Regions from separate parts of the Colwellia sp. 6_MG-2023 genome, predicted to be linked through region 2. Evidence: predicted binding sites of a transcription regulator. Region 2 holds the regulator's gene; each other region holds the start of a gene.
The links. Region 2 encodes FliA, which starts transcription of late flagellar genes. Its sites were predicted from a motif close to CTAAAGNTNNNNNNNNNNNNGCCGATA; they were not measured.
Positions count from the first base shown of each region.

Region 1: a site for FliA is predicted at 1,866-1,892, ahead of Q4503_RS17235 (cytoplasmic protein). Genes of this name have one in related genera too.
Region 3: a site for FliA is predicted at 2,030-2,056, ahead of flgM (flagellar biosynthesis anti-sigma factor FlgM). Genes of this name have one in related genera too.

Region 1 is NZ_JAUOPP010000033.1:17,723-20,922, reverse strand. Features, by position in the region: gene Q4503_RS17245 (phosphatase PAP2 family protein) at 1-470, shown strand, start outside; gene Q4503_RS17240 (MJ1255/VC2487 family glycosyltransferase) at 467-1,489, shown strand; gene Q4503_RS17235 (cytoplasmic protein) at 1,618-1,821, opposite strand; gene Q4503_RS17230 (hypothetical protein) at 2,039-2,458, shown strand; gene Q4503_RS17225 (pseudouridine synthase) at 2,500-3,200, shown strand, end outside.
Region 2 is NZ_JAUOPP010000003.1:182,093-185,292, forward strand. Features, by position in the region: gene Q4503_RS03505 (protein phosphatase CheZ) at 1-454, opposite strand, end outside; gene cheY (chemotaxis response regulator CheY) at 527-910, opposite strand; gene Q4503_RS03515 (RNA polymerase sigma factor FliA) at 968-1,687, opposite strand; gene Q4503_RS03520 (MinD/ParA family protein) at 1,767-2,609, opposite strand; gene flhF (flagellar biosynthesis protein FlhF) at 2,669-3,200, opposite strand, start outside.
Region 3 is NZ_JAUOPP010000032.1:19,003-22,202, reverse strand. Features, by position in the region: gene Q4503_RS17010 (FlgO family outer membrane protein) at 1-563, shown strand, start outside; gene Q4503_RS17005 (LPP20 family lipoprotein) at 580-1,047, shown strand; gene Q4503_RS17000 (flagella synthesis protein FlgN) at 1,182-1,613, opposite strand; gene flgM (flagellar biosynthesis anti-sigma factor FlgM) at 1,674-1,979, opposite strand; gene flgA (flagellar basal body P-ring formation chaperone FlgA) at 2,119-2,811, opposite strand; gene Q4503_RS16985 (chemotaxis protein) at 3,067-3,200, shown strand, end outside.

The DNA.
Region 1 (3,200 bases), on a different contig from region 2:
GGTGTAGAAAATCTCGATTTTATCCTCAGTTTATTGCCATGGTTCGTATTATTTCTCGAACGGGTGATGGTTATATGCAGTTTCTACTGCCATTATGCTATTGGCTAATAAGTCCTCAAGAAGGAAAGCGCTTTGTTATTATATTGCTTTGGGCTTGTGCTATAGAGCGGTTATTATATTTTGTATTAAAAAATAGCTTAAAGCGTAGGCGCCCACCTGAAATAGTGACAGGCTTCACCAGTGTAATTGAAGCCTCTGATCAGTTTAGCTTTCCTTCTGGACATACCATGGCAGCATTTCTATTAGCTAACTTATGTGTGCTTGAGCTAGGTTTAATTGCATCACCACTTTATTTTTGGGCAACGAGTGTTGCAATATCACGGGTAATACTTGGTGTTCATTTTCCAACAGATACGCTGGTAGGGGCTACTTTAGGAAGTAGTATTGCTTATGTTGTGGTGATGGTGTGAAAATATTATATGGTGTTCAAGCCACAGGGAATGGTCATATAGCTCGAAGTCGAATTATGGCTAAGCAATTAAAAGAAAATGGTGTCGAGGTGACTTTTCTTTTTTCTGGCCGCCCTAAAGATAAGCTCTTTGATATGGAGATCTTTGGTGATTTTATTTATAAACAAGGGCTTACTTTTATTGTTCAAAATGGCAAAGTTAATTATTTAGCAACCGCATTCAATAACAATTTTTTACGATTTATTTATGATGCTCATACGTTGGCAATTGACGATTATGATTTAATTATTACCGATTTTGAACCTGTGACCGCTTGGGCTGCAAAGCTAAAGAAAAAGCCAGTACTTGGTATTGGGCATCAATATGCTTTTGGTCATAATACACCGCGAGCCGGAAAAAGTTTACTCGCTGAATTCGTGATGAATTACTTTGCGCCAGCAAAGGATTCTATTGGGCTGCACTGGGCACCTTTTGAGCAATCCACTTTACCGCCAATTATTGATGTCGGTCTTACTGGAAAAATGGATGAAGATGTAGTTTTAGTTTATCTTCCCTTTGAAAATCAAAGTAAAGTAACCAAGTTATTACAACAATTTCCAAGTAAACATTTTATCCAATATTCTCCTGATGTTAATAATACCGAAGATAAGAATGTATCGATAAGAGCCACTTGTTATGCAGGATTTAAACAAGATTTGTGTCGTGCTAGCGCGGTTATATCAAATAGCGGTTTTGAATTAATCAGTGAATGTTTGCATTTAGGGCTGCCTTTACTCGTTAAACCATTACAAGGTCAAATGGAGCAAGAGTCGAATGCACTTGCATTACATGATCTTAAATTTGCTGAGGTAATGCGGACATTAGATGAAGATATTGTCGCTGATTGGCTGGAAAAGTGTAAGCCTAGAATAAATAAAAAGACACCTGATGTAGCTTTTGAAATAGTAAAATGGTTACTTAGTGAACAAAGATTGCCAATTGACAAAGTAGCAGCTTCTTTATGGCAACAATATGAATAAAACAGGGGGCAGAGCCCATAGCTGACTGACAAAGAAAATCATTCCCTTTGATAAAGTAAGAATAGCTTATCAACGATGATAATTATGGAATAAACTGTCTTTAAAATGAGCTTATTAAACGTATAGAGTTAAGCTTTAATATTGATGTTTTGTCCAATGCTGGCAGTTGTATTGTTTGAACTAGCTACAGGGGCTGCACTTTGAATTAATTGCAATGCCATTTCTCCTTCAGCTTCGGCTACCTCTTTTGCTTTTACGGCAACAGATAAAATTGTACCGTTACCGCCATTTTCGGGGGCGAAACTTGGTGCATTAGTAATATTGATAGCCATAGCGCTACTCCAGAATGAATTAATAATTATGTTCAATAACCATATATCGGCTTATTCACAAAAAACTTTACTTAGATTATAGCAAAGTTTATCAAGATAGTATTTATTCACTTTTGAGCTCTTTTATCGTCTCTAGGTAATCACTTACTCATCGTGCTTTAATTATAGTTTGACGATATAATATCGTTTATGTGTCGCTTTAAATTGAGTCTAAAATATGTCAGAACAATTACCTATTTCGATTTCTGTTTGTAATGATTTAGTACAGCAATTTACTAAAATAAGATCGGTATGTAATAAACTTGAAGCACAATTTAATTTTCAAACGATGACTGCTAATTGGTATGGTAATGAAGAAGCTGTGCTTAGCGTTAAACTATTTATAGAAACAGCGAGCAGCTTTACTATACATAAACAAGCCCAAGCTCAATCAGAAATAAAGCATTATAGCGATGATGTTTTTAGCTATTACAATAACAGTGAAAAAAATCAAACACTAAGTTGCTATATTGCTATTACTGATTCAGAGTTTTCTATGTTAAACCAGCAGCATAAAATACTTGCTGGGTTGCTCCATATTAAACTACAAAAAGTACTTAATTTAGTTGCTAAGCAGTTAACCTTAGATACTATTTAGTCTCATCAAATTAACTTTTTTAATTTAGTAACTATTATATTATGTCTATAAATCGTGCTCGTCTAGATCGCTTTATTAGTGAAACTTGTCAAATTAATCGGAAAAAAGTGCGTTTATTATTAGCACAAAAAAGAGTAACTGTAGATGGGGTGATCGCGACAGATATTGCCTTATCTATTGATAAATTTTCTGTTATTTCATTAGATAATAAGATTATTCAGCAACACCAACCTTTGTACGTTATGTTGTATAAGCCTATCGGGGTTGTGTGCGCTACCAAAGATAGTAAACATATAACAGTTATAGACTTATTAGGTGAACTATTATCGGCTGAAGAAAAAGCGAGTTTACATATTGTTGGGCGCTTAGATTTAAATACATCAGGTTTGGTGTTGTTAACTAATGATAGCCGTTGGTCTGAAAAATTAACATCCCCAAAAAGCAAAGTAGCTAAACATTATTTAGTTACGTTGCAAAACCCATTAACACAAGAATATATTGCAGCTTTTTCTGCAGGTATGTACTTTGCTTATGAGAATATTACAACTCAGCCAGTCGCCTTGACGATTATTAATCAATATCAGGCGGAAGTTATCTTAACAGAAGGGCGTTATCATCAAATAAAAAGAATGTTTGGTCGCTTTAATAACCCTGTGACAGCTTTACATCGAACATCCATTGGTAAGTACGTTTTAGATGAGAGTTTGAGCTTAGGAGAAAGTAAGCTAATTAACGTTAGTAT
Region 2 (3,200 bases):
CTTTACCTGTCGTAATTAATAAGCTATCAATATCAACACATAAACTTTTAAACTCTTTTAAATCTATCTCATTGTTCATTAGTTTAGACCATGCAGGTTTAACTGCACTAACTTGACTAGAAATATCTTCAATTACTGGAAAAATAGACTCAACTGCATCCATCGTTTTATTTGCAGCTTCTTCAGTACGAGTAATCACATAATTCAAACGCTCTTTAGCATCAGGAATTTCAGCTGTTGCTAAGTCATTTAATCGAGAATCTAACTGAAAATTTGTTAAAGAGTCATGTAATTGACGAGTTAACTTACCTATTTCTGCAAATAGTTCAGAGTTAATTGGGTTTTGAATCGCTGCCACAAGTGCATCAGCTTTTTCTTGTTGTCCTGTTTCTAAAAGTTCAACTAAAGATTTAGCCTGCTCCAAAGAAACACGCCCCACCATTGCCATACTCATGCAAAGTCCTTAATACTTAAGTTAAATTAATCAATTTTCTGAAGTAGCTTTAACTAGCTAGTCTAAATAAAATTAACCTAGACGTTCAAAAATTTTATTTAATTTAGCTTTGAGTGTTGCAGCCGTAAAAGGTTTAACAATGTAACCGTTAACACCAGCCTGAGCTGCCATAACGATTTGTTCCTTTTTCGCTTCAGCTGTAATTAATAATACTGGGATATGGGCTAAACGTGAATCTGCACGTATAGCTTTCAACAAATCAATACCTTGCATTCCTGGCATATTCCAATCTGTTACAACAAAGTCAAAATCACCATTTTGAAGCATAGGTAAGGCAGTACTGCCATCATCCGCTTCTTGAATGTTTGTAAAGCCTAAATCGCGTAACAAATTCTTTACTATACGTCTCATTGTTGAAAAATCATCAACAACTAGCACTTTCATATTTTTATCCAAGGCACCCTCCGGCGAAACATTCAAAATTTTTATAGGTTAACACAGTTATAATTCTACTTAATTTTGCCAAGATTGCATACGTGCTTTTAATCGATGCATTGCTTGACTATGAATTTGACTAACCCGAGATTCACTAACATCGAGTACAGCGCCAATTTCACGTAAATTCAATTCTTCATCATAATATAGAGACAGTACTAGAGCTTCACGTTCAGGTAAAGAACTAATACATTCACTTAACCCTTCTTTAAAGGCACTATGCTCGATACTTTGATACGGATCATCACCGTGATAAGTTTCATCAAACTTCAGTGCATCTTCACTCATTCCTAAGTCTTCGATACCGAGTATTTTACCAGAACTGACCTCACTAAGTATATGATGATACTCATTTAATGAAATTTCAAGTTTTTCAGCAACTTCTATATCAGTAACATCTCTGCCTAATGTTGCCTCTAATTGCTTAATTGCCTCACTGACCATGCGGCTATTTTTATGTACTGATCTAGGAGTCCAGTCGCCACGGCGTATTTCATCTAGCATAGCACCTCGAATACGGATGCCAGCAAAAGTTTCAAAACTAGCGCCTTTAGTGTTATCAAAGTTATTTGCAGCTTCAAATAAACCAATCATTCCTGATTGAATTAGGTCATCAACAATAACACTTGCCGGTAATCGAGCAAGTAAATGATAAGCAATTCGCTTAACCAACACTGTATGCTGTTCAAGCAACACAGTTTTATCAATTAAATTGTTATAGGCTTTAGTTTTTGCCACTTTTTGCTATTCCCACCAAAATATTTTTATATATTTATAATTTATATCAGTTACTTGATAACACAATATGAACGAGATATTAGTAATCGAGTAGCTGTTCAATAAAGAACTCTAAATGACCTGATGCTTGTTTTGGTATAGGCCAGCTATTAACATTCTTTGCTAATTCCTTAAACGCTATTGCTGCTGGTGAGTTAGGAAAAGCTTCAACAATGGCTTGTTGTTTGCGTACTGATTTTCTAATATTTTCATCGAATGGAATAACACCAACTAACTCCAGTGCTACATCTAAAAATCTATCTGTTACTTTCGTTAGCTTGGAAAATAATTGTTGCCCTTCTTTAGGTGTACGAACCATATTAGCAACAACTTTAAATTTGAATACATTATGATCACGGCTTAATAGTTTCATTAATGCATAACAATCGGTAATTGACGTGGGTTCATCACAAACAACTAAGACTACGTCTTGTGCTGCTCGAGTAAAACTCAGTACCATATCCGAGATACCGGCTGCAGTATCAACGATCAGTACATCAAATTGAGTATTCATTTCACTAAAAGCACGAATCAACCCTGCATGTTCAGCAGGAGTAAGGTCAACCATCGATTGAGAGCCAGAAGTAGCCGGTATGATTTTTATATTACGGGGGCCTGTAATAATAATATCATCAAGCTCACATTCACCTGATAATACATGAGAAAGGTTTCGTTTTACTCTTAACCCTAACATCACATCGACATTAGCCAACCCTAAATCGGCATCTAGCACTAATACTCTTTTCCCTTGCTGTCCAAGGGCTATAGCCGTGTTTAATGAAACATTGGTTTTACCAACGCCACCTTTACCACCAGAAACTGCTATTACTTTAACTTTTTTTAAGTCTTGCATTTTTCTTAAGCCGCTCGCTTGATCTGCCATTTATTACTTCTTATATTATCGCTTTATTTTAACTAAAAATACTGCAATTTAAAATACATCTATATCGCCACCGCTGGCGTTATCGGCATTGGTCTTGCTGTACGTTGAACATAAGCTGCATTCTTCTTTGCTGCGTTTGCTGCCATTTTATCTGCAAGCGTAACTAATTTCTCAGCATTTGCAACTTTAATATCTTCTGGAACTCTTTGTCCATCAGTAAGATAACCTATTGGCAGGCCATTTTGAATTGAAGTTGTAATTATTTCGCCAACACTCACACTTTCATCAAGTTTAGTATAAATACAACCCGATAGTGGTACTTTTTTAAAGCGATCAACATTTTCTTGCATAACTTGCTGCTGGCTATTAGCAGCTAACACTAAGTAATTTCTTATTCTCACTCTAGCATTAGATACTAAATTAGCTAAATTTTCGGCTAAACGTATATCTCTTTGCCCCATACCGGCAGTATCAATTAAAATTAATTTCTTTTGAGAAAACTGTTCAAGCAACAAGTCTAATGCTTGGCTATCTTTTGCTAACTTAACTTGACAACCAATAATTTTTCCATAAGTAGCCAGTTGTTCAAAA
Region 3 (3,200 bases), on a different contig from region 2:
AGCAAACAGATAAAAGTGAGATAGATAGTTATAACTTACCTAAGCATGCCATTAATGATTTAGTAAAAGGTTTAGCGTATCAAATGTTAGCAAATAGTAGTTTTGTTAACGCGAAAACGCCGGTGGCTGTTGCTTCGTTTGTGAATTTAGAGGATCTTGAGTCAACTAATTGGCTAGGAAATCAAATAGCAGAAAGCTTTGTGCATGAATTACAGAGTCATGGTTTGGTCATTATTGACTACAAGGCTACAGGTCATATTCGTGTTACAAAAGCAGGCGACTATGTTTTTAGTCGTGATTGGGAAGAGCTTCCTGAACGTCAGATTATTGACTATGTAGTCACAGGAACTATGATGGAGCAAGAAGACGGGATTATCGTTAATGCACGTATGATTGGCATTCAATCTCATGTTGTTGTTGCTACAGCACAATCTTTTATTCCTAAATGGGTTGTAGGTGCAGAAAAAAATCATGGTGAACATGTCATAATGAAAGACGGTATGATGATTCGCAGTAATCATAAATTAATTAAAGAGCAGCGCGCTGTTGCTATTCAACAGTAATTTAAGAGGTGAAATAATGATAAATGCACGCTTTAAAATAATAACTGCTGTTGTAAGTTTACTGTTTATTGCTTCTTGCACAAGCATGTACGATAAGCATGTACAATGGCAAGTAGTTGAACCACAAGTATTTCCTATTATTCACGGTATTGGTTACGCACCAATAAGTTTACAAAAATCTGATAACAAAACTCAACGGATGCTAATGGCCATTAAAGCGTCGAAAATTGCCGCTTATTCAGAGTTAGCAGAGCAAGTTTATGGGCAACAAATTAGTAGTTCAACAACTATGGCTGATATGTTAATTGAAAACCAACAATTAGTTTCATCTATAAAAGGCTTAATTAGAGGCGCTAAAGTCGTAAAAAGTTATCCGGTAGGGGATACTTATACAACAGAATTACAGCTTGATTTCAAAGACGTGTATGAAATATATCAAGCAAATTTACAGCGAAAAGAAATTAAGAAGGTCGAATACTTTTAAACGTAGGGTACACTCGATTCAACCAAGCTTCATTATAGAGGCTTGTTTTGTATTAATGAAATATTGACTTGAGGTTATTTTGAGTCAGTTATTCTAATAGCTAATAATTTGAATAACTGAAGTATATGACTTATCTAAGCTTTCATCTCTATGCTGCTTAATCCACCAGATTTCTTACCTTTACTATCATAAGTCATTGATGATTTATTGTTATTTTCTAATAACGTTGTTTTCATACGCTGAACAGCTAGCTGAGATTGCGCTATTATTTGGCCATTTATTTTGTTTTTTTGTTGGCAAAGGTGTAATAGATCTTCAATTTCAGTGAGTTTTTCATCAAGAACCCCGGCTTTTTTATCTATTGAAAAAGCTTGGTTAAGACTAATTTTTTTATCTAAATCTTGAATAGCAACCAACAATAAGTTTTTTTGCTCACTAATTTCTAGTAATGCGTCAGGTTGATGTTGCTGTAAAATAAGTTTTTCGCTACTAATAATTTGCTCTAGTTCTTGTAATTGAGCAAATTGTTGAGAAATTAACTCTATTGATTGAGGGGAAGCTGACATGTAAGTACACCTTTATTATAGCAAAGGGTGATTATCACCCAGTCCCACGGTTATATCAAATTATAACGTAAATTCAAACTTAGCCATGCTAGCAGCAAGCTTTTGCGGATCTATTTTATACTCACCAGAGGCAATTGTTTTTTTCAGCTCTTCAATTTTCTCTTGATTAATCACAGGTGCATCAGCTGATTTTTTTTGTAATTCTTTGAACTGTTGCGCTTGTGGCGTCAAGGAAACAGAGTCGCGAGCAACATGTTTAGTTTGTGGGCTATGTGCTGTAGTTTGAGCCACATCTTGTTTAGCATGAGACTGCTTATTTTGGTTGATCTGTGCTTGGTTATTTAAGTTATTGATATTTATAGTCATAATATTACCCTACGGTAAAAAGTTCTTCTAAAGTTTATTCATTAACTTTATATCGGCAAAAAGTAAGATAACTTAAATAAAATACACTAAAAATTTTAGGGTAAAATAATTTCCGACTGTAAAGATTAGATCTTAAAAATTATAGGTTAATAGTAACCTGATTAACAGCACTAATTTGAGGCTTAATTATTCGACCAGAACGTGAGTTTTTAACCTCAATCTGTTCATGTAAATTACCTGAGCTTAGTGCAGTACCTTTTGTTTTAATTAAAAAGTTATCGTTTTTTGCAATAATAGTAATAACGTCTCCTTTACAAACTAAACATATGTTTGATTTAGTAATGGTGCGTTCATTGCCGATTCTTTTTTCTGCTTTACTACCCAACACTGAGTTTATATCGGTAATCCTTTCACCACGTATTTTGTTTGTGGCAATGTAATCTATTGCAATATTCTCTTTAGTGAGCACTTCACCTTTCTCAATCGTACTCGTTGTAACAACAACTGCAAAGGTTCTTTCAATTTTAGCAGGTAAGTATAATTGCCAAGGAGTTGCATCATCACAAGTTATATTAACATTAACATTCCTACGATTGGTATTTTCAGGTATATTTGCTTTAATAGGTACTTGGCAAGGTTTTATTATTATTCTTGTATCTATATTGGTAACATTAAAGGATATTCGTCCATCAGCTGGCGCAGGTATATTGGCTTCTAGGTATTTTTTTGCAAATGACTCTATATAAGCTCTATCCCATGTTGTCGCTAAACTGATGGAGGGTAAAAGCATTAATAAGCAGATAAAAGAAAGATAAACGATACTTGTACGCATGATTTTTTGCCATATATTTTTAGGTTAATTCAAATACTCGACTATGCTCTTAACTAGGGTAACATAGTTATTGGCACATTAAGTTTATACTATGAGTATATTAATTATATTCATTACTTATAATATAGTGACATACTAAGCATCAGTTTTTTGTCACTTATTTTGACATACAGTAAATACAATCAAGAATTGTGCCTTTTTGTTCTATTCAATATAGGATTAATGATAGCGCTCTTGATTATAAATGAGGTTTTTATGGCAGGTATATTAGACTCGGTCAATCAGCGAACACAATTGGTTGGTCAAAATAGATTGGAACTACTACTTTTTAAATTGGTAGGTCGCCAACGTTTTGGAATTAACGTTTTTAAAGTAAGGGAAGTATTACA